Regions from separate parts of the Photobacterium sp. R1 genome, predicted to be linked through region 1. Evidence: predicted binding sites of a transcription regulator. Region 1 holds the regulator's gene; each other region holds the start of a gene.
The links. The regulator PurR, encoded in region 1, represses purine synthesis genes. The targets are predictions, from matches to a motif close to TNANGNAAACGTTTNCNTNA.
Positions count from the first base shown of each region.

Region 2: the regulator PurR is predicted to act here: its motif matches at 2,090-2,109, upstream of ACYP03_RS13735 (phosphoribosylaminoimidazolesuccinocarboxamide synthase).
Region 3: the regulator PurR is predicted to act here: its motif matches at 4,281-4,300, upstream of ACYP03_RS08240 (NupC/NupG family nucleoside CNT transporter).
Region 4: the regulator PurR is predicted to act here: its motif matches at 2,785-2,804, upstream of glpX (class II fructose-bisphosphatase).

Region 1 is NZ_BAAHZP010000005.1:134,489-141,817, reverse strand. It holds gene hutX (heme utilization cystosolic carrier protein HutX) at 1-293, opposite strand, end outside; gene ACYP03_RS10470 (heme/hemin ABC transporter substrate-binding protein) at 623-1,459, shown strand; gene ACYP03_RS10465 (FecCD family ABC transporter permease) at 1,545-2,531, shown strand; gene ACYP03_RS10460 (heme ABC transporter ATP-binding protein) at 2,528-3,349, shown strand; gene purR (HTH-type transcriptional repressor PurR) at 3,695-4,705, shown strand; cyclic di-GMP riboswitch class I at 4,914-5,017, shown strand; gene ACYP03_RS10450 (TfoX/Sxy family DNA transformation protein) at 5,149-5,760, shown strand; gene ACYP03_RS10445 (hypothetical protein) at 5,950-6,342, shown strand; gene ACYP03_RS10440 (carboxymuconolactone decarboxylase family protein) at 6,433-7,044, shown strand; gene ACYP03_RS10435 (FAD-dependent oxidoreductase) at 7,041-7,329, shown strand, end outside.
Region 2 is NZ_BAAHZP010000007.1:203,295-210,623, forward strand. It holds gene ACYP03_RS13730 (ATP-dependent helicase) at 1-2,010, opposite strand, end outside; gene ACYP03_RS13735 (phosphoribosylaminoimidazolesuccinocarboxamide synthase) at 2,216-3,319, shown strand; gene ACYP03_RS13740 (methyl-accepting chemotaxis protein) at 3,535-5,403, shown strand; gene ACYP03_RS13745 (GNAT family N-acetyltransferase) at 5,496-6,002, opposite strand; gene ACYP03_RS13750 (DJ-1/PfpI family protein) at 6,237-6,833, opposite strand; gene ACYP03_RS13755 (YciI family protein) at 6,971-7,264, opposite strand.
Region 3 is NZ_BAAHZP010000004.1:63,181-70,509, reverse strand. It holds gene ACYP03_RS08260 (hypothetical protein) at 1-835, shown strand, start outside; gene ACYP03_RS08255 (cytochrome C) at 862-1,311, opposite strand; gene ACYP03_RS08250 (Hsp20/alpha crystallin family protein) at 1,408-1,854, opposite strand; gene ACYP03_RS08245 (MarC family protein) at 2,039-2,674, opposite strand; gene ACYP03_RS08240 (NupC/NupG family nucleoside CNT transporter) at 2,811-4,019, opposite strand; gene ACYP03_RS08235 (MBL fold metallo-hydrolase) at 4,385-5,413, opposite strand; gene ACYP03_RS08230 (TetR/AcrR family transcriptional regulator) at 5,593-6,186, shown strand; gene ACYP03_RS08225 (hypothetical protein) at 6,282-6,623, opposite strand; tRNA gene ACYP03_RS08220 (tRNA-Leu) at 7,034-7,120, opposite strand.
Region 4 is NZ_BAAHZP010000008.1:87,651-94,979, forward strand. It holds gene ACYP03_RS14705 (MIP/aquaporin family protein) at 277-1,128, shown strand; gene glpK (glycerol kinase GlpK) at 1,184-2,698, shown strand; gene glpX (class II fructose-bisphosphatase) at 2,865-3,872, shown strand; gene ACYP03_RS14720 (helix-turn-helix transcriptional regulator) at 4,045-4,662, shown strand; gene ACYP03_RS14725 (ferredoxin--NADP reductase) at 4,691-5,434, shown strand; gene ACYP03_RS14730 (DUF3135 domain-containing protein) at 5,570-5,881, shown strand; gene ACYP03_RS14735 (5-carboxymethyl-2-hydroxymuconate Delta-isomerase) at 5,917-6,264, opposite strand; gene tpiA (triose-phosphate isomerase) at 6,652-7,329, shown strand, end outside.

The DNA of each region.
Region 1 (7,329 bases):
CGGTCCAGTTTCAGATGACCATGCATCTCACCTGGTTTTCCCATCAAATTGTAAAAACCGCGGGCTTCTTTACCTTTCGGAAATGGCGCCTTCACTTCAAAGATAGACCCCATTGAATGCACAATTGTCGTCATCACGCCCCACTCCGGAAGCATTTCCAGAATTGACTGTGCGTGATTTCCGCTGATTCGCGTGACAAGTTCATCAGGTAACGCCATGATGATCTCGCCTTCCGTCACTTCCAGTGTTTCAGCCATCAATACCGCATGCAGATTTGGATTTTCTTCCAGCATAGTGCCGACTTTCGTTTTCAATTCCGCAAGACTGAATTTTTCAAACACGCGCTGCGCTCCTTCCTGATCCATCACTTTCTATAGTGATGAATGAGAATTAATCTTATTTCATGAAATGATAAGGAGAGATTTGCTCTTTTGCAAATGATAATTGATATTATTTGAAAGCCATGGATAATATGCTCAAGCGATAATAATTATCACTTCCTATAATGCAATAACTTGTTTGGGAAGGCGAAGACTGTCTTTTCTACGCAATGAATATTGTTCGTTTTAGTTCATCCGGTGATAACACTGGAATTTCCCAAAATAAAAAACAAGGAGTTATCATGAGACGAGCGGCACTTTCTGCTGTTTTTCTTCTGACTGCCGCGACTGCCTGGGCAGGCGATCGACTGATTAGTGCGGGTTCAGGCATTACTGAGCTCGTTTATGCGATGGGGGCAGAAGATCAACTTGTCGCTGTTGATATAACCAGCAAGTCCTATGTTCATGATGACATACCAAAGTTGGGATATCATCGGCAGCTCTCTGCCGAAAGTATCATTGCCCTTGCCCCTGATCACCTTTTGGGCTCCGAAGAAATGGGCCCGGAGTCAGCACTCTCTCTGTTACGTCAGGCCGGCATTCAGGTCGATATTCTGAACTCAGGTGAAACCATTGCTGATCTGATGCAACGGATTCAACAAGTCGGTCAGCTGACCGGAAAAACACAAAACGCAGAAGCGTTAGCCGCTGAGGTTCAGCATCGGATTTCTGTGATTGAGCAGCGGCTTGCAAACCAGAAAAGCAGAAAACGTATCCTGTTTCTGACCATTCACGGCGGAAGAGCACCAATGGTCGGTGGCAGCAACACAACAGCAAATACCCTGATTCAGCTCGCAGGCGGTTTAAATCCAGCCGCGATCCAAATTGATGCTTACAAGCCACTGTCATCCGAAGCAATGGTTGAAATGCAACCCGATGTGATCCTGCTCAGCACGCATACCAGTCAGTCAATTGGCGGCAAAGATGGCTTGCTGAAAACACTGCCGCTGCTTGCGGCAACACCTGCCGGCCAAAACAAAGCCATTATCACAGTGGATGGTACCGCACTCATCGGCGGGTTAAACCTCAAAACTCTCGAAGAAGCAGCGCGGCTGAATCAGACACTGTATGGCCAGTAAACTTATGACAACAACTTTGAACCGCAGCCGTACCTTTACCAGACAGCGTTTGCCAGTCACTGCCTTACTGCCCGCCGTTTTTGCCATGCTGTTACTTGCCATTGCCTCTTCCATCGTTGTCGGCCCCATGTCAATCAGTTACGCCGATGTCTGGCTGTCACTGCTTCCGGGACAGGATCATGTCGCACCGCACATTGCGCTCATCATTCAGCAAGTCCGTTTACCACGCACACTGCTGTGTATCGCGATTGGTGCAGTTCTGGCGCTCTGTGGCACAGTCATGCAGGGACTGTTTCGGAACCCGCTGGCCGATCCGGGCATTATCGGAGTCGCTGGCGGTGCAAGCCTTGGTGCCGCTTCGGCGATTGTTCTGTTCAGCTCAATGGCAGCATCTTTTCCATTACTTTTAACGCTGGGGACAGTACCGGTTTTTGCTTTTCTGGGTGGCGCCCTGACAACCTGGATCGTATACGCCCTTGGCACAGATAAGACCGGCACTTCCGTGACGGTGATGCTGCTGGCAGGTGTTGCAATCAGTGCACTCTCAGGTGCGGCACTGGGACTGCTGAATTTCTTTGCGGACGATCAGGCGCTGCGCGACCTGTCACTCTGGTCCATGGGTTCTCTGGCGGGTGCTACCTGGCCGGGCATCACGCTGGCATTTTCTGCCCTGGCGTTCCTGTTCTGGCAATTTGATCGCAGATCCAATGCACTCAACGCTTTATTACTGGGCGAAGCAGAAGCAAAACATCTCGGCATTCAGGTCCAGTCTTTAAAACGATTGCTGATTTTATTTTGCGCGGCTGGTGTGGGTGTCGCTGTCTCCTTATCCGGCGTGATTGGCTTCGTCGGTCTGATTGTGCCGCATCTCGGCCGTATGCTGGCTGGCCCGAATCACAAAACATTATTGCCACTCTCGGCTTTACTGGGGGCACTTATCTTGCTGGTTGCCGACATGCTGGCCCGTGTTATTGCCGCACCAGCCGAACTGCCGGTCGGTATCATCACCGCTTTACTGGGAGCCCCGTTCTTTATTGCTCTGCTACTGAAACAAAAAGGCCGTTTACAATGATTCATCATATCGTTCGCCCTCTTCGCCCCCGGCACGAAAAACAGCAATCACCGGTGCTTTCAGCCGAGGGTTTATCACTGCAACTTGGCGGTAAAACGTTACTGGATCAGCTGAACATCAGTTTCCGCAGCGGAGAGTTAACAGCTTTACTCGGCCCGAATGGTGCCGGTAAAAGTACTTTACTCAAAGTGCTTTGCGGTGAAATCAGTGCCAAAGGCAATGTGTACTATTTTGGTCAAAAGCACAGCGACTGGCAGCCATCCCTGCTGGCCAAACACTTGGGTGTACTCCCTCAGCACAGCAGCCTGTCTTTTGGTTTTACTGCGCAGGAGGTCGTTGAACTTGGCTGTATGCCACTTGGTTTGAAGCGCACAGATTGTCTCCGAATTACCCGGGAATGCATGACGGCTGTTGGGATCTGTCACCTGAGCCAGCGTCAGTACCCCACCCTCTCAGGCGGCGAGAAACAACGTGTTCATTTTGCCCGTGTACTGGCTCAGCTCAGCAATGCGGAAGACCAGTGCATTTTAATGCTGGACGAACCGACCTCAGCTTTAGACCTTGCCCATCAGCACAGTTGCCTGAAACTGGCAAAAGATATGGCCCGTAAAGGAGCCGCCGTCATCCTGGTCATTCATGACCTCAATCTTGCAGCTGAATACGCAGACAGACTGGTATTGCTGAATAAGGGGAAGATACAAGCAGACGGTGATGCCTGGCATACCCTGACCACTGAGAATATCAGTTCCGTTTATGGTTCCCCGGTGATCATCGAATCTCACCCCCGCGGGCACTTTCCGATCGTCCTTTCAGCCTGAACCTCCTGCAAGGGCATCGCTGAGCCGTTGCCCTTGCACAGTACTTACAATGTAAAGACTGAAACAACTTTCAAGTTGCCAGTATTCTTGAGCTGCATCAAGATTCCCCCCACATTTCAAGAGAAACGTTGCACTGTGCGTGAGTCCTTGTAGAATGTGAGCGCAAGCGATTAACCGATGAAATAAATAGCAATAGAAAGTCAGACTTCATATCGGTGTAAGGTATTGTTACCACTCGGCCTGAGCCACTCATTTCCCGCCGCTATCCTCGCAGAGAAGCGGCGTTTTAGCGTCTGGCAAATATGAAAAGACCCTGTTCAGGGCCTGAAGACTAGAAGAACAATTATGGCAACCATTAAAGATGTTGCACGTATGGCAGGTGTATCTACTACCACAGTCTCACACGTGATCAACAAAACCCGCTTTGTAGCGGAAGCAACACAGAAAAAAGTGTTGGCGGCAGTTGAAGAATTGAACTACGCGCCAAGCGCCGTCGCGCGCAGCCTGAAATGTAATACAACCAGCACCATCGGCATGCTGGTGACAAAATCGACCAACCCATTCTTTGCCGAATTGGTGCATGGCGTTGAAGAGTACTGCTATAAATCCGGTTATACGCTGATTTTATGCAACACCGAAGGTAATCTGGCCAAACAGAAGGATTACCTGCGCATGCTTTCTGAAAAGCGTGTGGATGGTCTGCTGGTGATGTGTTCTGATCTGGATGATCAACTGCTGGAACAGTTAGAGCGACAGCCTGATCTGCCCATGGTTATCATGGACTGGGGTCCTGCACGCCCAAAAACAGATAATATTCAGGATAATGCAGAACTTGGTGGTTATCTTGCCACTCGTCATTTTATTGACAATGGACACACTAAAATTGGTTGTCTTTCCGGCCAGAAAGATAAATCTACCTGCCGTGAGCGGCTGAAAGGTTTCCATAAAGCCATGAGCGAAGCTGGTCTGACGGTCAATGAAAACTGGATCATTGAAGGTGATTTCGAATGTGAATCTGCCGTAGATGCAGCCAATGCTTTTATTGCCATGAAAGAGCGTCCAACTGCTATTTTCTGCTTCAATGACATTATGGCAATGGCCTTAATCAGTACATTTGAACAAGCAGGGATCAATGTACCAAATGATATTTCAATTATTGGTTATGACAATATTGATCTGGCCCCGTACTTTTCACCACCTCTGACAACAATCCACCAGCCAAAACGCCGTTTAGGCAAGACTGCTGTGGAAATCCTGATGGAACGCGTGAAAGATAAAAACCATGAATTTCAGACTTTTGAGATCAATCCTGAGCTCGTGGTTCGCCGTTCCGTCAAAAAAATAACACATCCATAAAAAACGATATTAACCTACATATATTGATAAACAGCCGATATAAACACCCATATCGGCTATGTTTATATGGAATATTACTACGCTACAGAGGAATTGATGGGATAATCAGTTAGTTTCTGTAAAATTTATACGATTTTTATTGCGAAGAGTATCACAATTTTTTGTGCGATCGATATCAAATTTGTCTTATTGATATATGATTAAACAGTCACGAACAAGGCAAACCATCTGAAAGGATGGGACGCAAAGCTTCCGGCCTAAAAGCAATGACTTAGTGATAAAGTTATTACTCATGGTAGCGGGGTTGCCGATGGATGAAGTGAAGTTTATGGGACACTTTTGTCATTCTTATGACAAAAGACTCATAATCTTATGCACAATTGAATCCTCGCTCCGTTGTTTGGTGACTTCTTTTGTTGAAATTTCTAACCGAGAAAAGAAGCATGGACAAACCACTACTGAAAGATTCAATTCGTTTATTTGAGAAATTTGGCCAGATTAAATCTCGCTCAATGTTTGGCGGTTTTGGCATTTTCGCAGGTGAAACGATGTTTGCTCTAGTTGTTAGCGACAAGCTGCATCTGCGCGCTAACGCGAAAAATGAAGAAACCTTTAAACAAGCTGGCCTCAAACCGTACGTTTATCAAAAACGCGGTTTTCCTGTCGTCACAAAACACTATGCCATTCCGGAAAACTGGTGGGAAACCCCAGAAGTCATTCTGGAGCACGCTGAAGTTTCTCTTAATGCAGCACAGGCTGACAAAGAGAAAAAAATGCAGGCTAGCCCTAACCGCATTAAAGATCTGCCAAATCTTCGCCTTGCCAATGAGCGTATGCTCAAGAAAGCAGGCATCAACTCTGTAGATCAGCTGTTTGAAGTTGGTGCTATCGGTGCTTTTCAGGCGCTGCAGGAATCTCATCACGAGTCATTGAGTCTGGATTTGCTTTGGGCGTTAGAAGGCGCAGTCAGTGGAAAACACTGGTCTGTGATTACCCCACAACGTCGAAATGAGCTCCTGTCCAAACTAGAAGTCAATTCTGGCGCTCATCACTAAGTATTCAGATTATTTTGCCAGTGCAGCGATTTGCACTGGCTTTAAATAACCTGCTTTAGCCCTGGCACCCTGTCAGGGCTGTGTAAAAAACAGACAAACCTCACAAACATTAATAACAATTCCATCAGTTAACTTTTCTTCAGCTTCGCCGCCTTTAGAATGTATGTTTTGCATCAGAAAGGAGGTCATATGCGCTCATCTACGCCGTTTCCGGGCCAGACTGACACAATTTTCAAAGATAAATTCCACAAATGGCCAAAACTGATGCGCTACCTGGTCTTTATCAGTTTGCTTCCTTCTGCCGTTCTGCTCATCTTTGCGCACACACCAACCGGCACGGAAAGTAACCTGCTTCCCTCTTGCCTGGTTGCCTCTGTAATCAACATTCTGCTGATTAGCTGGGGCCTGATCCTGAAAATCAAAGCCCGTAAATACTGGTATCGAAACTATCACATTGGCAAAACCATCCTGCTTGCCCTGTTGCCGCTCATCGCCAGTACATATCTGGTGCTGGATACCAATACTCGCAGCTCACTCACCAATCAGCCGGTTGCGCGTACTGTACAACTTTCAATCAACTGATCACAAAAGCTAAATCAATCTCCCCATTTCTGAAATTTGTCCGGATCTGAACGGTCGGTATGATAAACCGCTTTCTCCGGAGAACTTCCAGTGCGTGTACCGGCAAAAAAACGCTACTCCATTTTAATCCGTCCCCTGCTCTGGCTGCAAAAACGCCATTTCGGACAGCCGCTGAATCCGGCTTTACTTTGGGGACGCCGACCCGTCTTGTTTTACCTCGTGGCCAGTTTCTTTGGTTACTTAGACAGAAAACGATCACCGTTGTCTGATGTGATGCGATCCCTTGTCTGCGTCCGTGTTTCTCAGCTCAACGACTGCGCGTTTTGTGTCGATGCCAACGGCATGAGACTGGCGCAACGCTGCCAATCAGTCGAAAAAATACAAGCCCTGACTCGATGGCAGGAAAGTCCGCTGTTTGATACTCAGGAAAAAGCAGTACTGGCCTATACCGAAGCAATGACAGTCACCGGTAATCGTGTAACTCAGCAGATGGTTGATAATCTGAAACAATGGTATGACGAAGATGCTCTGGTCGAGCTGACAGCGTTAGTCAGTTTCCAAAACCTGTCTGCAAAGTTTAATACCGCTTTGGATGTCCCTTCGCAGGCATTCTGCTCGATTCCTCTGAATCAGCAACCGGCACCGAAACAAAACGATACCAAACGTGATCAGCCCACTCACCAAGCAGATAAGCACCGATGAACCGATTCAAAAAACCTTTGTTACTGGCTTTCATTGCCGTCGCCTTTATCGCCTGGTTCGCTTTCGATCTGGGCAACTATTTCACGCTTGAACAAGCAAAAGCCTACCAGCATTCCCTGCAGGCAAGCATTATTGAGCACCCCTTACTGTCGAGTACGCTATTTTTCGCAGTTTATGTTGTAATGGCTGCCCTTTCCTTCCCGGGCGCTGCGGTCATGACTTTACTGGGTGCGGCGCTGTTTGGTTTCTGGTGGAGTTTGCTGGTCGTTTCATTTGCCAGCTCGC
Region 2 (7,329 bases), on a different contig from region 1:
ACCGATGCTTCCGGCCAGTTCGATCGCCGCTTCCCGGACAAAAGCGCTGGCATTGCGCTTCCCTTTTTTTTCTGTATCTGTGTAATACACAGCGGCAAAATCTTTCGCACGGGTCAGTGCCACATAAGCGAGACGTCGCTCTTCTTCCTGATCTGTTTTCATGTCTGTCGCCGCGGGGTTACGGTAAGGGAACGCATCTTTATCCCAAAACGGCAGATAGACCCGGGTATACTCACATCCTTTTGCCCGGAAAATTGTGGTCACCTGAATACTTTCGGATTGCGCTGGCTGTGCGCTTCGCTCCGTACTGACCTGTCTGGACTGAGCCGAATAAAATTCGAAATATTGCAGCGCTTTTTCACACCGTTGGTCCATCGTTTCCAGTACGGTTGAAACCGCATCCAGCCGGTCAATCGCTTCTTCGATTTCACTGGCTGTTGCTTCTGTTTTCCATATCCAGCTGTCCAGCCCGCTTTCCCGGCGATACTGCTCAAAAACGTCAAACGCCTTCTGGCTGCCTTTGCGTTGCAGACGCCCCAGTAAATCCAGCCGCTCAATCAGATTATCCAGTTTGAGATTCGGGTTCGCTTGACCATGACGTTCTGCAAACCCGGTCCAGGCCTTGCTGTTCATTTTCGCCAGCTGGTCGCACAGCGGTTTCAGTTCCTTATTCGGCACATAACAATGCGGAAACGACATCAGATTGAACATCAGCGCCGAACGATCCTGATCAGCCATCTGTTCAAAACGTCCCACAGCAAGCTGCATGACTTCCATCAGCAACCGGACTTCCCTGCTGTTGGCCAGGACAGACGGCACTGGCATCTGGTATGGAATTTGTTTACTGAGAAACGCCAGTTCAAACAGCAGCGTCTGGGACCAGCGCCGGACCAGAATCGCTACATCGCTCGGCTTGCCGCCTTGCTCAAGGTGTGTCTGTATTGCGGTCACAATTTCTCCGACCTGACGTGGCGAACCAGTCAGGCTGACCTGCGTATCTGACACAGCCTCCGAAGGAACCGTCAGAAAATCAGAAAAACGGGCCTGGTTATGCGCAATCAAATGACTGGCAGCCAAGGCCAGACTGTGCCCGAAACGAAAGGTCTGAGACAGGGTATAGACATTCGCAGGTGTGAAGTCCCGCTCAAAGTTGAGCATAAACTGAGGCGCACTGCCCCGCCAGGTGTAAATACACTGATCCACATCGCCGACAGCCACCAGCTGGCAGCCGTCCCCGAGTAACAGTTTCAGCAGGCGGTACTGTGCATTGTTGATGTCCTGAAATTCATCCACAACCAAAAGCCGACACTGATGCTGATAACGCGCCCTCAGGCTGATATTTTGTTCCAGCAGACCAACCACGGTGACCAGCCAGTCGTCAAAAAACAGCAACCGCTGTGCCTGCCGTAAATGCTCAAAGGCCTGAAAAGCCTGCAGAATAAAACGGTAATCGCTGTTAATTCCGGCCATCGCAAAGACTTCAGCCGGTGGCAGCATATGCGCTTTCACCAGCCCCACAAAACTCAGCAGCAATTCCAGCGTTTTCGGCTCTTTCAGTTGCTGCTGCTTGCTGTAAGCCGTTTCTTTGCCGGCCATTTGTCGCAGCACCTGCTTTGCCAAACTTTTATCGTTTTCACCCGGTTTGAAATCGACTCTGAAGCCCGATTCCGCCAGATAACCGGACTGGTTCAGCACACTCAGACAAAAACTGTGAAAGGTATGCACGGGCACAGGCTGTTCAACACCCGCCTGCGCCAGCTTCCGCTGAAAGTCACGCCGGATATCACTGTTGAACATCAGCACCAGCATTTCCTGGGCTGGCCGCTTGAGAAGCTGTGACTGAATCAGGCCAACCAGCGTCGTTGTTTTACCTGTGCCTGCACCGGCAATACATAAGGCATTTCCTTCTTCATGCTGAATAAAACGCTGCTGTTCAGAAGTAAAATGCATGTTGAATACGCCGTGGCCTGAAAGATGAAGGGACGCGATTTTGCCATAATTTCGTCCCATACACGAACCTCTGCTCTGTCTTTGCGATTTCTGCTGAATTTTCAGGGATTGCCGGATTAACCATCAGTCAGAAAAACACCAAGGCAAACGTTTGCTTTTTGCTGAAAGGCAAAATGACTTCTGCTATTATCTGCCTCGCCAACAGGAGGTTTCGCCCCCTGCCAGTAATTTTCATCGAATTGACTCTTGAAATAGGAACTTCACCATGAGCCTTGCTGATCAAGTTCTCGCTGTAAATGATGATCTCCCAATCCGTACCGACCAGCCGGTTCACAGCGGTAAAGTACGCTCCGTTTACTGGCTGACTGAAGCTGACAGCCGACGCCTGATCCAGGAGAAAGGCTATGATGTCAGCCCGGATGCCCCGCTGGCAATTATGGTCATCAGCGATCGCATTTCTGCATTCGACTGTATCTGGCACGGTGAAGGCGGCCTGAAAGGCGTTCCGGGAAAAGGTGCCGCCCTGAATGCGATTTCAAACCACTGGTTCCGCCTGTTCCGTGAGCAGGGTCTGGCAGACAGCCATATTCTGGATATCCCGCACCCCTTCGTCTGGATAGTGCAGAAAGCGCGTCCAATCAAAGTAGAAGCCATTTGTCGTCAGTATATTACGGGTTCAATGTGGCGCGCATATGCCAATGGCGACCGTGAGTTTTGCGGCATTGCAGTCCCGGATGGTCTGCAAAAAGATCAGAAACTGCCAGAGTTACTGATCACCCCATCCACAAAAGGTATCCTGCACGGTATTCCGGGTGTGCCTGCGGTTGATGATGTCAATGTCACCCGCAACGATCTGCTGAACAATTTCAAAGCCTTCAACTTCAGCAAGCCTGAAGACATAGACCATTACGAAACGCTGCTGAAACAAGGTTTTGGCGTGATCAGTGATGCCCTGGCTCAACTGGATCAGATTTTTGTCGATACCAAGTTCGAATTCGGCTATGTCACCGATGCCAGTGGTAAAGAAAAAATGATCTATATGGACGAAGTTGGCACGCCAGACTCTTCCCGTATCTGGGACGGCCCGGCTTACCGTGAAGGTCAGATTGTTGAAAACTCAAAAGAAGACTTCCGGCAGTTACTGCTGAACCACTTCCCGGATCCGGATATTCTGCTGAATAAAGATCGTATGAACGAACGTGAGGCACTGGCACGTGATAACGCATTGCCGAAAGAAGTACTGATGCAGGTGTCCCGCATTTATACAGGTATTGCTGAAAAGATTACCGGCAAGAAAATTGTCCTGGGCGGTAATCCCAAAAAAGAAATCATCACAGTCCTGCGCAATGAATATAGCCTGATCGACTGACAATATTCCTCTCGTTGTATACTTTCAGGGCAGCTTCGGCTGCCCTTTTCAATCCGCACAATATTCTTCACTAGCGTCAAATGTATTATTCCTCACAAAATGATTCTCAAAAAACATTCATGCATCACAAATACAAATTTTCGCTATTAAGGCTTTTTTGCTGCGGGACGACAATAGAAGGACAAAAACATTCAAAGCAGTAGTTGAGGGACCCAATGAAGTTTAGCCACAAGATCGTTGCCACTTCGTCGGCAATACTGTTCGCCGCCTTAGTATTACTTTCAGGTATCCAGTACGTTCACACCAGAGATGATGTCAACAAGTTAGTCAGCAGCAGCATCAATGAGATCGTTTCCGGCGTGAATCAAACGCTGGTCACCGAGATCGCCAGCCGTACCAAATTAGCAAATATGACAACCAGCCTTGTCGAACAAAATTTCTCTCCTGAAAACATTCGTACCGTTATCGGTCAATCCGTTTTAGCAAACACTTTTGAACTGACTGGTGTCGGATTCGAGAAAGATGGCTCCTACATCATCAGTGATCCAAGCTGGCAGCCTTCCGCAGGCTGGGATCCTCGCAAACGTCCCTGGTATACACAGGCCAGAGACGCCGGGCATATGATCATCACATCCGCCTACCGCGATTCAGTCACCAATGAAATTCTGGTTTCTTTTGCTGCGCCAATCAAACAAAGCGGTAAATTTGCAGGCGCCATTTTCTTCGACGTCAGCATGAGTAAAATGGCCAGCCTCATCAACCAGGCCTCCCTGTTTGATGCAGGTTATCTTTTCCTGATATCTGGCAAAGACACCATCATTGCCCACCCGGATAAGAAGAATAACGGTAAAATACTGTCTGAAACTTATCCGGGATTAAAGGTATCAGACAAACCCATTGATACTGAGCTGGATAACGAATCTGTGAACGTCAGCTTCCATAAAGTAGATGGTCAGAATCTGTATATTGGTGCTGTACTGAAAAAAGACATCGCTTTTGCGGCCGTGAACCAAATTAAGCAAAATGCGATTGTGTATTCACTGCTGTTCATTGCATTTGGCTGTGTAGCAGTTTTCCTGATGGTGAAACGCCTGATGCGTCCACTGGACGTGATTAACCAGGCCATGAGAAACATCTCTTCCGGTCAGGCTGATCTGACACAGCGTCTCAACACCGATGCTGAACCAGAATTTGCCACTTTGGCACAAAGCTTTAATCAGTTTGCAGAACGGATGCAACAACAGATTATCCGTTCACAAACCTTAAGCCGCGACATCATGCAAGGCACGGAACTCACCGCAGAGGGTGCGAATCGTTCCGCAGAAGCCATGAACCGCCAGCTGCAGCAACTGGAACAACTGGCCACGGCCATGAATGAAATGGCTTCCACTTCTGCCAATGTCGCTGACAACGCACAAAGCGCCGCGTCTGCTGCTTCTGCAGCCGAAGAAGCCGCACAACAAGGCAGCAATGTCGTTTCCCGTACATCCGTATCGATTCACGATCTGTCGGATCAAATCGATCAGGCCGTTGATGTGGTCAGAGAACTGGAGTCTGCAACCGGAAATATTGAGCGTATTCTTCAGGTCATTAATGACATCGCCGATCAAACCAACCTGCTGGCACTGAATGCGGCGATTGAAGCAGCAAGGGCTGGTGATTCAGGCCGTGGCTTTGCCGTGGTTGCTGACGAAGTCCGTACGCTGGCCCAACGTACCCAACAATCGACCACAGAAATCCGCCAGATGATTGAACAGCTTCAGGCGGGCGCAAGCTCAGCAACCAGCACAATGGCGCTGAGTAAAAACACCGCCAGCAGCACGGTGGCTATGGCACAGGAAGCGGATGATGCCCTTTCAAGCATTCGTGAGGCCATTCAGCAAATTAATGATATGAATATACAAATTGCTTCCGCTGCAGAAGAGCAAAGTCTGGTCGCTGAAGACATTAACGGTAACACCATCAACATTAAAGATCTGTCGGTTCAGGTAGCTGAAACCGCCAGTGAAACCAGTGTTGCCATGGAAACGCAGATTCAGAATGTCCGAGAGCAGAATGATCTGATGAGACAGTTTACGGTTTAAGCTGTGTTTTGCCGCCAGATTAATTATCTGGCGGCATCATTGTTCTATCCCGTGTGGAAATGTCCGGATAAGGGTTCAGAAACGAACGAATTTCATCGTCTCAGGTAAATATGGTCCGCATAACGTTTGCCGCCAATTTCGTAAGCTTCAGGAATTTTTTCCTGTAACGTGAAACCGCACTTTTCCAGCACGCGCTCAGATGCAATATTTCCTTCCGTGACCACCGCTTGAAAGGCATCCAGACCACATTCATCTTCAGCCCAGTTGATCACGGCGCGCAGGGATTCTGTCCCATAGCCTTTGCCGTAATACTCAGGCATGAACAGATACCCCACTTCCGCAATCCCATCTTTAAGAATGAATCCGGTCATTCCGACTTTTTGATGCGTCTGCTTTTCTGTAATCACCAGTGTCAGCCAGCCATCACTTTCTGGCGTCCAGCCGTTCAGACGTGATTCGAACTTGGTTTTCAATTCGTCTTCTGCAGGCGCATCAAAACATTTTTCAATCACAACAGGGGTAACATGCAACGCATAAAAAAGTGACCAGTCTGCTTGCGTGATTGGTGTCATGATCAATTGCGGGGTTTCTAACTTCATCCGTGATTTCCTCACCTATTTATCCAACACTATTTTATTTTCCATTCAGGAACTTAACATGGACACAGAGATTCCCACCAGAGCGAATCAGTAAAAAATTCATTTTAATCAGTCACTTGTCTTATCGGAAATATAGGCGGAAATATAGGCAGAGATGTTGTACAGCAACTGGATGTCACACAAAGCCACACTCAAAAGACAGACGTCACGATAGTCACGTCTGCCTTATACAAATCAGGCTTCAGCAATTGTTTGGGTAATGAGTTTGTCGAATATCTCAGACTGCCCCGCTGGAATCAGTTGTCGGTGTATCGCTCGGCGCTTATCGGCATCATACAATCGCTCAATCAGCCAGCCTGTCAGATACATCTGAGACAAGCATCCGCCAGCCGTTGCTACATTGCCATTCACGACCAGTGCTTTATCCAGCACGCATACGCCTTCCGCTGCAAGGGCTGGCTTTGCATCCGGATGGGTTGTTGCCGGCACGCCATCCAGAAGCCCGAGTTTAGCCAGAATAAAAGCCCCGGCACAGATCGAACCGATCAGCTGCTGCTGAGGATTCAGTTTCAAAGCAGACATAAATTCAGGATTATTCAGGGCCGCAGGCACACCTTTATAGCCACTGCAGAATAAAACAGCATCCGCGTCAGACACTTCAGCAAGATGACCATCTGTTTTAACTTCCATACCCAAGGTTGAAGTATGCACCGACTTTGTTCCCAGTACTTTTACAGTCCAGTCCGATGACATTCTCCCCAGAATATCCCGCAACAGGAAAAAATCGACATCGGTAAAATCATCAAAAATAACAATAGCTATCTGATACATCCTATTCCTCCAGACTCACATGGTCATTCATATCATTTGGTCGAACGCAGCATGATGAATTGACCTCACCCTCTCTGCGTGCTGAAAAGAGTCATACTTAAAATCGCTGACTAAAACACGATTTCAGGCCGTCGTAGTTACAGCGATTGCTTCAGAAAAGAGAGGGCTTCACTGGTTTTGGTCGGGATAAACTCGGTGATTTCATAGGTTGCCAGCCCATGCTGACGGAAAGGATCGGCCAGCAACACTTGATCTAAAGCTTCACGGTTTTCTGCATTTGCCAGGATGACACCTCCGGTTCGGGGCTCTTTCCGGCCTGACAACAGAAAGACACCGGCAGCATACTGCTGTTCCAGGTAAGCGATATGCGCATCCAGGTGTTTTTCTACTTCACTGAGCGCACAAGTATATGTGAGTGATACAACAAACATAGGCTTCCTTGATTTGATGACGTAGCAGTTTCGTCTGCACAGAGCCAACCAGAGGCACTGATACT
Region 3 (7,329 bases), on a different contig from region 1:
CTTCGGATTGGAGACCCAGGGTTATCTGGCCGACGGGCTGGCTACCCTCTGCCTGCTGGGCATCGGTCTGACCGGACTGATCCACGGACTGAGGGGAATGGAGTTTGCCGAAGAAATCGCGGTCAGTGTGAAGCTGAGTATCATTGCAGGCCTGCTGATCGGGCTGGCGGGATATCAATGGCAACAGCCCGCAGCCATTTTCACCCTGCCGTCCGGCGCCATTGAAGCGCCGATACATACGCTACGGATACTGGCAGGCATGCTGCTGGTTGTGCAAGGCTTTGAAACGTCACGCTATCTGGGCAGTGCCTACTCCCCCGAACACCGGATTCAGACCATGAAACATGCCCAATGGTTGTCCGGCGCGATCTATGTGGTGTTTGTCTGGCTCTCCCATCCGTTACTACCTGACGGCGGCAGGCCGCCATCAGAAACCGCGATTATCACCATGAGTCAGCATGTCAGCCTGATCCTGCCGGTTCTGCTGACAATCGCAGCCGTGATGAGCCAGTTCAGCGCAGCCGTTGCCGATACGGCCGGATTCGGCGGACTGTTTCGGGAAGCACTTCGCCGCCCCCGCGGTGAACAGGCAGGTTATGTCGTTGCCATTTCGATTTCGATTGCTCTGATCTGGAGTATCAACCTGTTTGCCATTATTGCGCTGGCTTCAAGAGCGTTTGCTCTGTACTACCTGAGCCAATGCCTGACCGCCTGGCAACTGGCAGGCCAGATCCGGCACACCACCCGGCGCAGGCTGTTGCGCACAGCCTTTACCGGATTGGCGTTCATCCTGGCTTTGGTGGTGATATTTGCCGTTCCGGCAGAAAGCGTCTGACCGGAAACTGAACCCTCACGAACAACTTAGTGCGGGCTGATATAATCGGTCCGAGGATAAGGTTCCAGCTGATAGTGGGACTCCAGGAAATACACCAGATTGACCAGCTCAGTAACCGTCATGACATCGTTAAAACTGGGCATGACCGATTTGCCGTCGACCTGAATCTCCCGGTAATCATAGCCTTCTGCCAGTTTGTGAGACGGGTTGATGACCGATGTGACCAGTTCCGGATACGTTTTGATCATGCTGACTTCCCCACCCAGTACGACCGGCGTTTCCAGGGAACGGGTCAACTTCGCCGCTTCATCTTCAAAACCGGCCATGTTATGACAAGTCAGGCATTGATACTTCAAAAATACAGCCTTGCCCTGTGCTGCATCCCCGGCAGGCAAACTAAAACTCTGATTGGCATTATCGCATCCTGCCAGACCGGATAACGCACTGATAAGTACAGCAAACGTGTATGGTTTCATTGTTCCACACCTCCGAATTCAGGGCGGATGCCCCAAGACTGAAACGGGTGCAGGTTTCCACCCGCACCCAATGAACAGACTAGAACAATCAGCGTATTAGCGAACTTCAATTTTGCGAACTTCTGGCACATTCGCGACCGTTTTCGGCAGAATCAGGTGCAGTACCCCATCCTGATACGTCGCTTCGATATCGTGTTCCGATACATTTGTACCGAACTGGAAGGTACGCGCATAGCTGCCATAACGACGCTCTTTCAGCACCTCTTCGCCTTCCTGTTTCTGCTCTGTCTCTTCCTGATGTTCCGCTGCAATGGTGAGTTTTCCCTGATGGAATGAGACCTGAATCTCTTCTTTACTGAATCCGGGTAATTCAGCAGTCAGCTCAAAGTTGTCTTTGGTTTCATGAATATCGACGGCAGGCAACCGGCTGGCCTGTTTCGCAAAATCATCTCCCAGAACAGGGCGGAAGAATCCCTGAAACAGGCTGTCAAAATCATTATCCAATAAAGAAGGAAAACCACCTTTTTTCATTTCAGTGCTCATGCTCTCTCTCCTTAACGCATACTGACAACAACCCTTGGTTGATCCGTTTTGAGTATAGTAAGCCACTGAAAATCAGCGTCGCCAGAGTTTGACTCAAATCAAGCTCTGGTTAAAAAAAGTGATCAACGGCCAATCGGCTGGGACAATTACCGGCCTGATCCTCCGGAATGAGTTTGCTCCTGACTCACCCGTTTATCGGTGGTGTGAACAAGTGCAGGGCATCGTGTACGCCCTGAATAAGCATCTGCATGGCAATCACGGTCAACAGCAATCCCATGATCCGGGTGATCACATTCACGCCGTCTTTCCCCAGGAAATTGACCAGCTTTTGGGCATATAAAAAACAGATCAGCGTGACCAGACAAAGCACTGCAAAGGCAGAAATCGTGATCAGGATATGCAGCAGACTTTTCGCTGCCGAGTAGTTCATGGCCGTGGCAATAGTCCCCGGTCCGGCCAGGATTGGGATGGCCAGCGGGGAGATCGAAATATCCTCCACCTCCTTGCTCGGGCTTTGCGTGTGCATGGATGAACTGCTGCCCTGCAGCATGTGGTAGCCCACCACAAACACCAGCAGTCCCCCGGCCAGTCGCAGTGCCGGCAGCGTAATGCCAAAGAGCTGGAAGATCCCTTTCCCAAGCAAACTAAAGGCCGCCACAATGAAAAATGCCGCCGTCAGGGCTTTGATTGCGGTTTGCCGTTTTTCCTGCGCAGACTGATGTGCCGTCAGCCCGGTAAAAACCGCCGTGTTCGCAATCGGGTTCATGATGGCAAAAAAGCCCATAAAGACCGTCACCCCCAGAGTCACCAAATCAATCATGTTGCTGTCCTGAAAAAACATGGATGTGATTCAGTCTAGTCGGAGGAAAGATGATTTGGGGATAAACCGGAGTCAATAGAAGAAGATAGCGCAGAGACAGGCGGAGCCTCAGAACGAGGTCCGCCAGAATTGAAAATCAGAGGGAAATAAACAGACCCGCAAGCGCAGCACTCATCAGGTTGGCAAAGGTGGCAGCCACCACAGCCCGTACACCCAGTGTCGCGACATCCTTACGGCGTTCCGGCACCATAGCACCAATGGACCCCAGCTGAATCGCAATCGAGCCGATGTTGGCAAAACCACACAGCGCAAAAGTTACAATGATCTGACTGTGCGCCGACAGTGACTCTTTGATGCTGGCATAATCCAGAAACGCAACAAATTCATTCATGGCGATTTTCTGTCCCAGCAGACTGCCGACAGCCATCACTTCATCACCCGGTACACCGGCCACAAAAGCCAGCGGCGCAAACAGGTAGCCAAAAATACTTTGTAGGGTCAGCCCGTCGATATGAAACAGACCGCCCAGCCATTCCAGGCCAGTGTTGAGCATGGCAATCACGCTCACGAAGGCGATCAGCATGGTGCCGACGGCGACCGCAACTTTCATCCCGTTCATCGCACCGGAAGCGAGTGCATCAATCGCGTTACTTTGCCCGCTGTCGGACAGATCAATATTGCTCTGATCAACCGGCTGCTGGGTTTCCGGCACCATGATTTTCGCCATCAGCAGACCACCCGGTGCCGCCATAAAGCTTGCTGCGATCAGGTATTTCAGGTCGACGCCCATCGCGGCATAACCACCCAGCACGCTGCCTGCAACTGAGGCCATGCCACCCACCATGACCGCAAAGAGTTCAGAGCGGGTCATAGATGCCAGAAACGGACGCACCACCAGCGGCGATTCGCCCTGAGACAAAAAGATATTACTGGTCGCGACCAGGGATTCCGCGCGGGTCGTCCCCAGCAGGCGTTCCAGCCCGCCACCAATCACTTTAATCACCAGACTCATAATACCCAGGTAATACAACAGGGAGATCAGTGCGCTGATAAAAATGATTAAAGGTAAAACTTTGACAGCAAACACGAACCCGTTCTCGGCCAGCGGACCAAAAACAAAGCTGATCCCCTGATCAGCAAAACCGATCACAGATGCAACGCCGTTGCTCATTTTGCCCAGCAGATATTGTCCCCAGGGAACATAAAGCACCAGAGCGGCCAGCCCCAGCTGCAGACCAAATGCGCCCAGAACGGTGCGCCAGCGAATAGCCTGACGATTGGTGGAGAGTGCATAAGCGCACAAAAAGATTGCGACGATACCTGCCGCACTATAGAGGAACTGCATAAACCTACCTTGCAATGTCGAAGTCCGATGGCCGGTGACTTGGCGCACGCAAAGCTGCCGAAGGCGAGAATATCCGTCATGCGTTGCTGCCCTCAGTCACCAGGAAGCACATCAAAGCCCGGTCCGACATCCTTTGGCAGACAGATAGCTGTTGATAGCTGGCAACTGCATTGCCGAATCTGTATCAGATTCAACACGCAAGCCGGGGGCGCATCATAATGTGATGTAGCTCGTATTTCCAGCACTGATTCTCTGAATGGATGAAGAAAACGTTTGCTTCTCTGAAGTACAAATTTTCCAGTCCCTGAAATACAGAACCCCGGCCAGTGCCGGGGTCCGTAAAAAGTCGAAAATCAGCCTGCCGGTTACCTTTCCCGCCACCAGGCCGACGTCTCCGGGATCTGCTTCGCCGTCACCGGCTGGCCGAATACGGGTGTAGACAGCGCAATCCCCCGAATCCGGGCAGCTTCAGATACCCGCTCCAGCGGCTCATACCAGGCATGAAACGCCAGATCGAAGGTTCCGTTGTGAACCGGCATCATGACCTTACCCTGCACATCCAGATGAGCCTGAGCCGACTCTTCCGGCGTCATATGCACGCTGGCCCAGTCTTTATCGTATGCCCCGGTTTCTATCATGGTGAGATCAAACGGACCGTATTTTTTTCCAATCGCCTGAAAACCATCGAAATAACCCGAGTCACCACTGAAATAAAGACGGGTATCCGGCGTGTGGATCACCCAGGATCCCCAGAGCGTCTGATTGCCATCGGTGAGACTACGTCCGGAAAAATGTTGGGTCGGCGTGAACGCTATCATCGTATCGCCACTCTGATGCTCCTGCCACCAGTCAAAGGTGCGGATCTTTTCTTCTGCCACCCCCCATTGCAACAGGGAACCATCAACACCCAGTGGTACCAGAAACTCCGTCGTTTTCGCGGCCAGCTGCTTCACCGCTGCTTTATCCAGATGGTCATAATGATTGTGTGAGATCAGTACCCGCTCGATAGGCGGCAATGCGTCTATGCTGATCGGGGCCGGATGAAATCGCTTGGGTCCCAGAAAACTGAACGGAGAAGCGCGCTCAGAAAAAACCGGATCCAGCAGCCAGTATTTTCCCTGCACTTTCAGCAGCACTGAAGAGTGCCCCAGTTTGACCACATGGACTTCATCCTCACTCAGCGCGTCAAGCTGTTCACGGCTCAGCGGCATGACTGGCAGTACACCGGACGGCGCAATATCGACGCGTTTTTCCGTCAGATAGCGCCCCAGAATCCCGAGCGTCTTTTTCAGACCAGGCTGCTGCTTTTGCCGGGCGTTATGAAAAACACCGTCGTAAAAATGCTCGGATGTTTCTGCCACTTCTGTCATCTCAGCGGATAAATTGTGATTCATCATCAGCACACCTGCTCCTAAAACTGCCACACCAGCGAGCGTCCATATCAGACCACGCATCTGCATACACCAAAGTAAACTATACGGTGTAGTTTATATCGCAACCTCTAAAAGTAAACTAGTCGGTGCAAGTTTTTTTGATCTTGGTTACAATGCCGGAAAGATGTGCGAGGGCTGACATGAAGTTATCAGAAAAGAAAAAGCTGGCGATTCTGAATGCCGCGGAAAAGCTGTTTCACCAGTATGGGGTGGAACAGACCAGCATGGATCAGGTTGCCGCTGAAGCTGGTGTTTCAAAACGCACCGTCTACAACCACTTCGAGACCAAGCAGGTACTGTTTCAGGCCATCATGACCCGGATGTTCGCTCAGTTAGATCAGGGGACAGAACAGCCTTTTGATACCGAGCGCGAGATTTCGGAACAGCTGACGAATATCGCCCGGCAGGAGGTGACGTTGCTGACTTCCCCGCAATTGCTGCGCATCGGCAAAATCGCCTTTATGCAAATGCTGCAACAGCCGGAACTCATGCGATCGCTCGACAACACAGACATCGGCTGTATGAAAACACTGGTGCGTTTTTTACAGGATGCCCACGCCACTGGCGTACTGACGGTAGACGACTGCGATTTTGCCGCCCGCCAGTTTATCTATCAGCTCAAATCCTTCACGTTTTATCCCAAACTCTATGGATTCAGTGAGCTTGAGAACGCCAGTGAAGAGAAGGTGATTGAAGAAACCGTGAAAATGTTTGTAGCCAGGTACAGAAAATAAAGCACTCGCTTGTCATGAAATGAGCGAGTGCTTTAATCCCTATGTTCCAACAGCAGGTTATTCACCAAGTGAATACTTGCTTTTCAATTTCTGAATCAGAAATTTACCCAAGCAATTCTTTTCGCATCAGCTTGTGCTGGTGCATCTTCAACAACAACTCTGAGTTTTTTGCCTGCCATATAAGCCGAGATCGCCATCGATAACGTACTATCGTAAGCATCATCATTATTTTCCAGATAAGCAAAAGTGAAATCACTGCAAGCGGTTTCTTTACCCGCCCCCATCAGAATAAGCATTTTATTGGCGTGAAAAGACCCATCACCTCGATCAGCCTGCACATAAACAGTTTTCAGATCGACCTTGCCACAGTCTATTGTCTCAGCTGCCTGCGCCGAAACGCCGATAACCATCAGTGCAGCGGTTAAAATATGTTTCATGATTTGCCAACCCACTTTATTAAGAGACCTGATGCGTATATTAAGGGGTATATTAGGCTGATTCAATTCGTATTATCTCACGCCACTGAACATCTCATCATGCGCTGACTAAGCTGCAAGAATGCACGTCTCATCTGACTTCATAACTGAGCGAAACCGGATAATTGAAATAGATGAAACATCTGGCTTTGAAGAAAGCAGCTTCCATAAACAAGCAGCTATGACTTTCGATAAAAACGCACACTCTGCCCTGAAAGCAGGGTCAATCAATTGAATAAATGAAGAGTTGAAAAGAAAATCGCCAGGTTTCCCGCTTTCAGAAGTTGATGACAAGAGAAAGCAGGCATCCATTTTGTAGCAAGCAGAAACAACAAAGCCCCGACTTTCGTCGAGGCTTTGTTGTTTGAAATTGGTGCCCGGGGCCGGACTTGAACCGGCACAGTGTTGCCACCGGCGGATTTTGAATCCGCTGCGTCTACCAATTTCGCCACCCGGGCAATGGCGGTCATTATACGTATACCGTGTTGATGCGCAAGCAACTTTATCAGGGGAACCCTATCGTTTGCTGGTTTTTTCAGCACAGCGTCAGTACTTCAACCAATCTGCCCGTTTACAGTCACGCTTTACCCGTCTGCCGCTGCTGCGACTGTGAGCCAGGCCCGGTGTTGAATCTGGTATCTTCAGGTAACTTGGGTATACACTGAGC
Region 4 (7,329 bases), on a different contig from region 1:
CCGGGCCTGAACTGTTAGCAACCGCTCAGATTTCCGCTCCGGATTTTGCGGTGGAAAAAAGTGCATGCTAGTGTTCGCGCCAGCGCCGGGAAAAGTAGAGTTTTTGCTCAGCACACCCTTGTCGTTTGACCTTCGATATTGACCATAAACACAAATAACATGCTCGAACGCACATTTTTTATTCGATTAACTTTCCAGAAAATCATCATTCGAGTATTTTTTGATTACATCACGATAACATCTTACTTACCTACGACTCGACAAAAGGACTGGCAAATGACCAAACGACAACCCCCAACGCTGCTCGGTGAATGCCTGGCAGAATTTATTGGCACCGGACTGCTGATTTTCTTTGGTGTAGGCTGTGTAGCTGCTTTAGTGTTAGCAGGTGCTAACTTTGGACAATGGGAAATCAGCCTGACCTGGGGTCTGGGTGTCACCATTGCGATCTACTGTACGGCAGGCGTTTCCGGCGCTCACATTAACCCGGCAGTCACCATTGCGCTGGCCCTGTTCCATGGTTTCGATAAGGCCAAGGTTGTGCCTTACATTCTTTCCCAGCTGGCGGGCGCTTTCTGCTCCGCGGCGCTGGTTTACAGTCTTTACAGCAACCTGTTCGTCGATTTCGAAAACGCGCATGGCATTCTGCGCGGCAGCGTAGAGAGTCTGGCCACTGCAGGGATCTTCTCAACCTACCCAAACCCAAGCCTTTCATTTTCTGGTGCTTTTGCAGTGGAGTTTGTGATTACTGCGGTCCTGATGTTTGCCATTCTGGCGATTGGAGATGAGCAAAATGGCGCACCACGTGGTCCGCTGGGCCCGGTTCTGATTGGTGTGCTGATTGCAGTGATCGGCGCATCCTTAGGTCCGCTGACCGGCTTTGCCATGAACCCGGCCCGCGACTTCGGCCCGAAATTCTTTGCTTATCTGGCAGGCTGGGGTGACATGGCCCTGACTGGCGGTAAGGATATTCCGTATTTCATCATCCCGATTCTTGCACCGATTGCCGGCGCTTGCTTCGGTGCCTGGCTGTACCCGAAAGCCATTGCCGTTTATCTGCCGGGTAACCGCTGTACCCTGCCGAACCAATGTGAAAGTGATGAAGAAAAAGAAACCGCGCAAGCCTGATTGCGGCGCGACTCCCCGATATACCTATAATTATCAGAGATAAGAGGACACTCAGATGACCACAGAACAAAAGTACATCGTCGCACTCGATCAGGGAACCACCAGCTCACGCGCCGTAATCATGGATCACGACGCCAACATCGTCTGCACCGCGCAGCGCGAATTCACCCAAATCTATCCGAAAGCCGGCTGGGTTGAACATGACCCAATGGAAATCTGGGCCACCCAGAGCTCGACGATGGTGGAAGCGCTCGCGAAAGTCGGCATCCGCACCGACCAGCTCGCCGGCATTGGGATCACCAACCAGCGTGAAACTACCATTGTCTGGGACAAAAATACCGGCAAGCCGGTTTACAACGCCATTGTCTGGCAATGCCGCCGTACCGCCGATATCTGTCAGCAGCTGAAAGAGCAAGGACTGGAAGACTATATTCGCGAGAACACCGGTCTGGTGGTGGACCCGTATTTCTCCGGGACCAAAATCAAGTGGATTCTGGACAACGTTGAAGGCGCCCGCGAACAGGCTGAGGCCGGTAACCTGCTGTTCGGTACTGTCGATACCTGGCTGATCTGGAAACTGACCCAGGGCCGTGTGCACGTCACCGACTACACCAACGCTTCCCGGACCATGCTGTTTAACATCAACTCTCTGGAGTGGGATGAAAAACTGCTGAAAGCCATGGATATCCCGCTGTCAATGATGCCGGAAGTCAAAGCTTCTTCTGAAGTCTACGGTCAGACTAACATCGGCGGTAAAGGCGGCACCCGTGTGCCAATCGCCGGGATTGCCGGTGACCAGCAGGCTGCACTGTTCGGTCAGATGTGTGTAGAAGCCGGTCAGGCGAAAAACACCTACGGCACTGGCTGCTTCCTGCTGATGAATACCGGCAAAGAAAAAGTCACCTCGCAAAACGGCCTGCTGACGACCCTCGCCTGCGGCCCGAAAGGCGAACCGGCCTACGCGCTGGAAGGTGCGGTGTTCATGGCGGGTGCATCCATTCAATGGCTGCGTGACGAACTGAAACTGCTGGGCGATGCCAAAGATTCTGAATACTTTGCCGAGAAAGTCGGCAGTGCCAACGGCGTTTACGTTGTACCGGCCTTCACCGGTCTGGGTGCCCCTTACTGGGATCCGTATGCCCGCGGCGCGATTGTCGGCCTGACCCGTGGTGTGAACAGCAACCACCTGATCCGTGCCACGCTGGAAAGTATCGCCTACCAGACCCGCGATGTGCTGGATGCAATGCAGGCAGATTCCGGTATCCACCTGGCTGCCCTGAAAGTCGACGGCGGTGCCGTTGCCAACAACTTCCTGATGCAGTTCCAGTCCGACCTGCTGAACACTGAAGTGCACCGTCCGGTGATCACTGAAGTAACCGCACTGGGTGCTGGTTATCTGGCGGGCCTGGCCGTGGGCTTCTGGGACAGCATTGATGAGCTGAAAGACAAAGCCGTACTGGATCGCAGCTTCACGCCATGCACGGATGACAGCAAGCGCACCCGCCGCTACAACGGCTGGAAACGTGCTGTTGAGTGTGCGAAAGGCTGGGCTATCGACGAAGAAGAGTAATCTCAACGTCCGATCGCCCGACTGACAAACAAGCCTGCCCTTCCGGCAGGCTTGTTTCTTTCAATGCTTATTCTCTGATGTTCACAACAGGAAAACGATTTCCTGCTGTTTGTGTTACAATTGCGCAGATTTTCATCATCTGTAGTTGTCTGATTCTGGAGTTCCCATGAAACGCGATTTGGCGATGGCTTTTTCCCGTGTCACCGAAGGTGCCGCACTGGCTGGTTATCAATGGCTGGGCCGGGGCGATAAAAACGCCGCAGACGGCGCTGCGGTAGCGGTAATGCGTACCCTGCTCAATCAAACTGAAATTGACGGTGAGATTGTGATCGGCGAAGGCGAAATCGACGAAGCGCCGATGCTTTATATTGGTGAAAAGGTCGGTGCCGGCGGTGACGCCGTTGATATCGCCGTCGATCCGATTGAAGGCACCCGGATGACCGCGATGGGTCAGAACAATGCCCTGGCTGTTCTCGCTGCGGGAGAGAAAGGTGCTTTTCTCAAAGCGCCGGATATGTACATGGAAAAACTGGTGGTCGGCCCGGCAGCCAAAGGGCATATCGATCTCAGCCTGCCGCTGGAAGAAAACCTGAACAATATCGCAGCCGCACTGGGCAAAACGCTGGAGACACTGGTCGTCATCACGCTGGCCAAACCCCGTCACGACGAAGTAATTGCCCGCATGCAGGGGCTGGGAATCCGGGTGTATGCCGTGCCGGATGGTGATGTGGCCGCCTCGATTCTGACCTGTATGCCGGACAGCGAAGTCGACGTGATGTACTGCATCGGTGGTGCGCCGGAAGGCGTGGTCTCTGCGGCCGCCATCCGTGCGCTGGGCGGTGACATGCAGGGCCGGTTGCTGCCGCGTTTTCTGGTCAAAGGCGGCAGTGACGATAACTATCGTATGGGTCAGTTAGAAATGGATCGCTGCCGTGAAATGGGCATCGAGCCCAATCAGGTACTGCCACTGGAACAGATGGCAAAAAGCGATAACGTCATCTTTGCCGGCACAGGCATCACTAAAGGCGATTTGCTCGATGGCATCAGCCGCAAAGGCAATATTGCCACCACGGAAACCCTGTTAATCCGGGGAAAATGCCGGACCATCCGTCGCATTAAATCGATTCACTATCTCGACCGCAAAGATCCGGCAATTTTGCCTCACATCTTATAAACCCTGCCTGTTTCCCGGCCTGTGTTCTCCGGAGGCCGGGAGATAACACCCTGATCATCATCAGACTTTCACGGTATTCTCTCGCAAACTGGACTATGCTATTTAGTAAAGCCGTTGCTTTATATACTGAGTCGGCGACATAATAGACCGAATGAACACAAGCAATACAACCATGAAAACCATAGATAAAATTCTCCACCGCATGAAGCAGGACGGACCGGTCACCGCCAAAGTACTGTCCGAAGAGCTGAAACTGACCACCATGGGCGTCCGCCAGCACCTGCAAGGGCTGGAAGATGATGGCCTGGTGGGCTTTGAAGATATCAAAGCCAAAGTCGGCCGGCCGACCCGTCACTGGCACCTGACGGCCAAAGGGCATGAACAGTTTGCCGACCGCCATGGTGATCTCATCATCCAGATGCTGGATTCGGTGGAAAATCTGTTCGGTCAGGAAGGACTGCAAAAAATACTGAATCAGCGTGAAGAAAACACGCTCAGTCAGTACCGACAGGCCATCGCAAAGGCAGAAGATTTAAAAGAAAAACTTCAGATCCTGACTACACTGAGGGAAAAGGAAGGTTACATGGCACAGCTGGAGTCTGATGACAACGGCTTCATTCTCATCGAGAACCATTGCCCCATCTGCCATGCCGCCAAACGCTGCCCCTCTTTATGTCGATCTGAACTGGCCGTTTTCCAGCGTCTGCTGGGCGACGGGGTAGCGATTGAGCGCAGCGAACACATCATTGCGGGTCAGCGTCGCTGCAGCTACCGGATATATCCGACCTGAGAATCTGATTATGTAAAAGGAGAGCACAATGGCCGACTGGATCCCTGCCAAGGTTATCAAAAACCGTCACTGGAACAGCGAACTGTTCAGTCTGACGCTGACGGCAAATATTGAACCCTTCAAAGCCGGGCAATTTACCAAGCTGGCGCTGGAATGCGACGGCAAAATGGTCCAGCGTGCATACTCCTTCGTCAACCCGCCCACCAGCGATCAGATTGAAATCTACGCCACCCGGGTCGCCGACGGCCTGCTCTCACCTCGGCTGCATGCACTGGAAGAAGGGGATGAAGTGTTTATCACGGCCCGGGCCAATGGCTTCTTTACGTTAGATGAAGTGCCTGAAGGCGAAGTCCTCTGGCTGCTGTCAACCGGCACGGCGCTGGGACCTTATCTGTCGATTCTGCGTGAGGAGCTCGCCTGGAAACGATTTCGTAAAATTGTCCTGGTTCATGCGGTCCGCTTCGCCGCCGACCTCAGTTATCAGGCCGAAATTAATGAACTCAAGGCCAAATATCCCGAGCAGCTGATTGTCCAGCCCTTTGTCAGCCGTGAACCCGCACCGCTGGCACTTACCGGACGGATTCCGCAAGCCATTGCCGATGGCATGCTGGAGCGCCACGTCGGGATCCCGCTCCATCCTGAAACCTGCCAGCTGATGCTGTGCGGTAACCCGGCCATGGTCAAAGATACCAAAGCCGTACTTGAAGCACGCGGCTTTATTAAAAACCTGCGCCGGAAACCCGGTCAGATCACCGTCGAGCATTACTGGTAATTCGCCTGACTTTCCGGACAGCCGGGTTTACCCAATTGTTGAGCGTCTCATCAATGAGACGCTTTTTTATTTCCCCGCCATCTAGTGTTAAGGATGTCACAGTTTTGGCCTTTTTGGCTGTAAGGGGAATGGGTTATGCAAACTTTACCACCGTTTGATGAGCTCAAAAAACTGGCAGAAACCGCTCCGGAAGAGCTGGAAGCCTTACGACTGAGAATGAGCGAAGAAGTCATCCGGAATGCGAGTCCGGCCATGCAGCCCAGGCTGCGGGCACAGCTGAGCCATATCAACCAGATCATCGCCCGTGGCAAAAATCCGATCCACACCAACATGTTGCTCAGGGCCGAATTACAACAACAGCTTCAGCGCTTCGCCCAGTCACTGACTGCACCGGAAACGCTGACCGAACAGCAGGCAGAGATTATGCCTTTCCAGCGTCAGGCATAATCTTGCCCTCAGACACAAACGGCGTGATTACACCGTCAGCGTTTTGCCTTGAGATAAGTCTCACTTGCCATATCCCGAATTTCAATGGTCAGACTGTCAATGGTCGCGGCGTGCTGCTCCAGCAGCGGCATCAGACGCTCTGCCAGTCCGCGCTTACAATCATTGTCACGACCGGACAACAATGCCAGCTCCACATGGATAAAATTCCGGGCGTCGCCCCCTTCCCCAACCTGCCATTGGTGACATGGGTAAGCTCGGGATTTCACCGATGCAGGCTCAAAAACCCCGCACGTCAGTAACGACTGATGCAAATCCTCCAGCAGTGCAGCGACATTCACCCGCTCTGCGACAGGATCGGCAAATTCCAGTTTCAGGTGTGGCATACAACTCTCCTTGCTCAACAGGCCCGGCCTGTCATTTCCTTGAATACCAGCCTAAATTAGCTGATTTTACTGCCCCAGGCGACCGGACTGTTCTGAAATCCTCTGCGGATCACTTTTCCCATTGGAATCAACTCACGCATCTATTCCGGGAATGAAAAAAAGTTACAGCTCAGAGTTCACTTTTGGCCCTGAAATCGGTACAAACAGCCATAGCCTTGCTCAAGATTAAGGAAGTTTACGTCTATCCGACGTATACTGAGGACGTTTTTGCCATCGGCATCAGGACGTCCCTGACAGGCAGACTACACTGAACACACTGCTGAGCACGGTAGTGGTGTGCTCAGTTTAGTCTGACTTTAGAAATCACATAGATATGGAGAAAATCGTATGCGTCATCCTGTAGTTATGGGTAACTGGAAACTAAACGGCAGCAAAGAGATGGTCACCAACCTGCTGACAGGTCTGGATGCCGCGCTGGCTGGCGTTGAGGGAGTTGACGTGGCCGTGGCGCCACCTGTGATGTATCTGGATCTGGCAGAGCGTCTGATCAGCCAGGGCAAGAGCAAAATCATTCTGGGTGCTCAAAATGTTGATGTGAACGCCAGCGGCGCTTTCACCGGCGATATCTCTCCGGAAATGCTGAAAGATTTCGGTGCCAGCCACATCATCATCGGCCACTCTGAGCGTCGTGAATACCACAACGAATCTGATGAGTTTGTTGCGAAGAAATTCGCTTTCCTGAAAGAGCACGGCCTGACACCTGTCCTGTGTATCGGTGAGTCCGAAGCGCAAAACGAAGCCGGTGAAACCGTTGCCGTTTGTGCCCGCCAGCTGGATGCAGTGATCAAAACTCAGGGCGTTGAAGCGCTGAACGGTGCCATCATCGCTTACGAACCAATCTGGGCGATCGGTACAGGTAAAGCTGCAACAGCACAACAAGCACAGGAAATCCACGCAGCGATCCGTGCGCACATCGCTTCTTTCAGCGAAGACGTCGCGAAGCACGTTGTGATCCAGTACGGTGGTTCAGTGAAAGCTGGCAATGCTGCTGAGCTGTTCGCGATG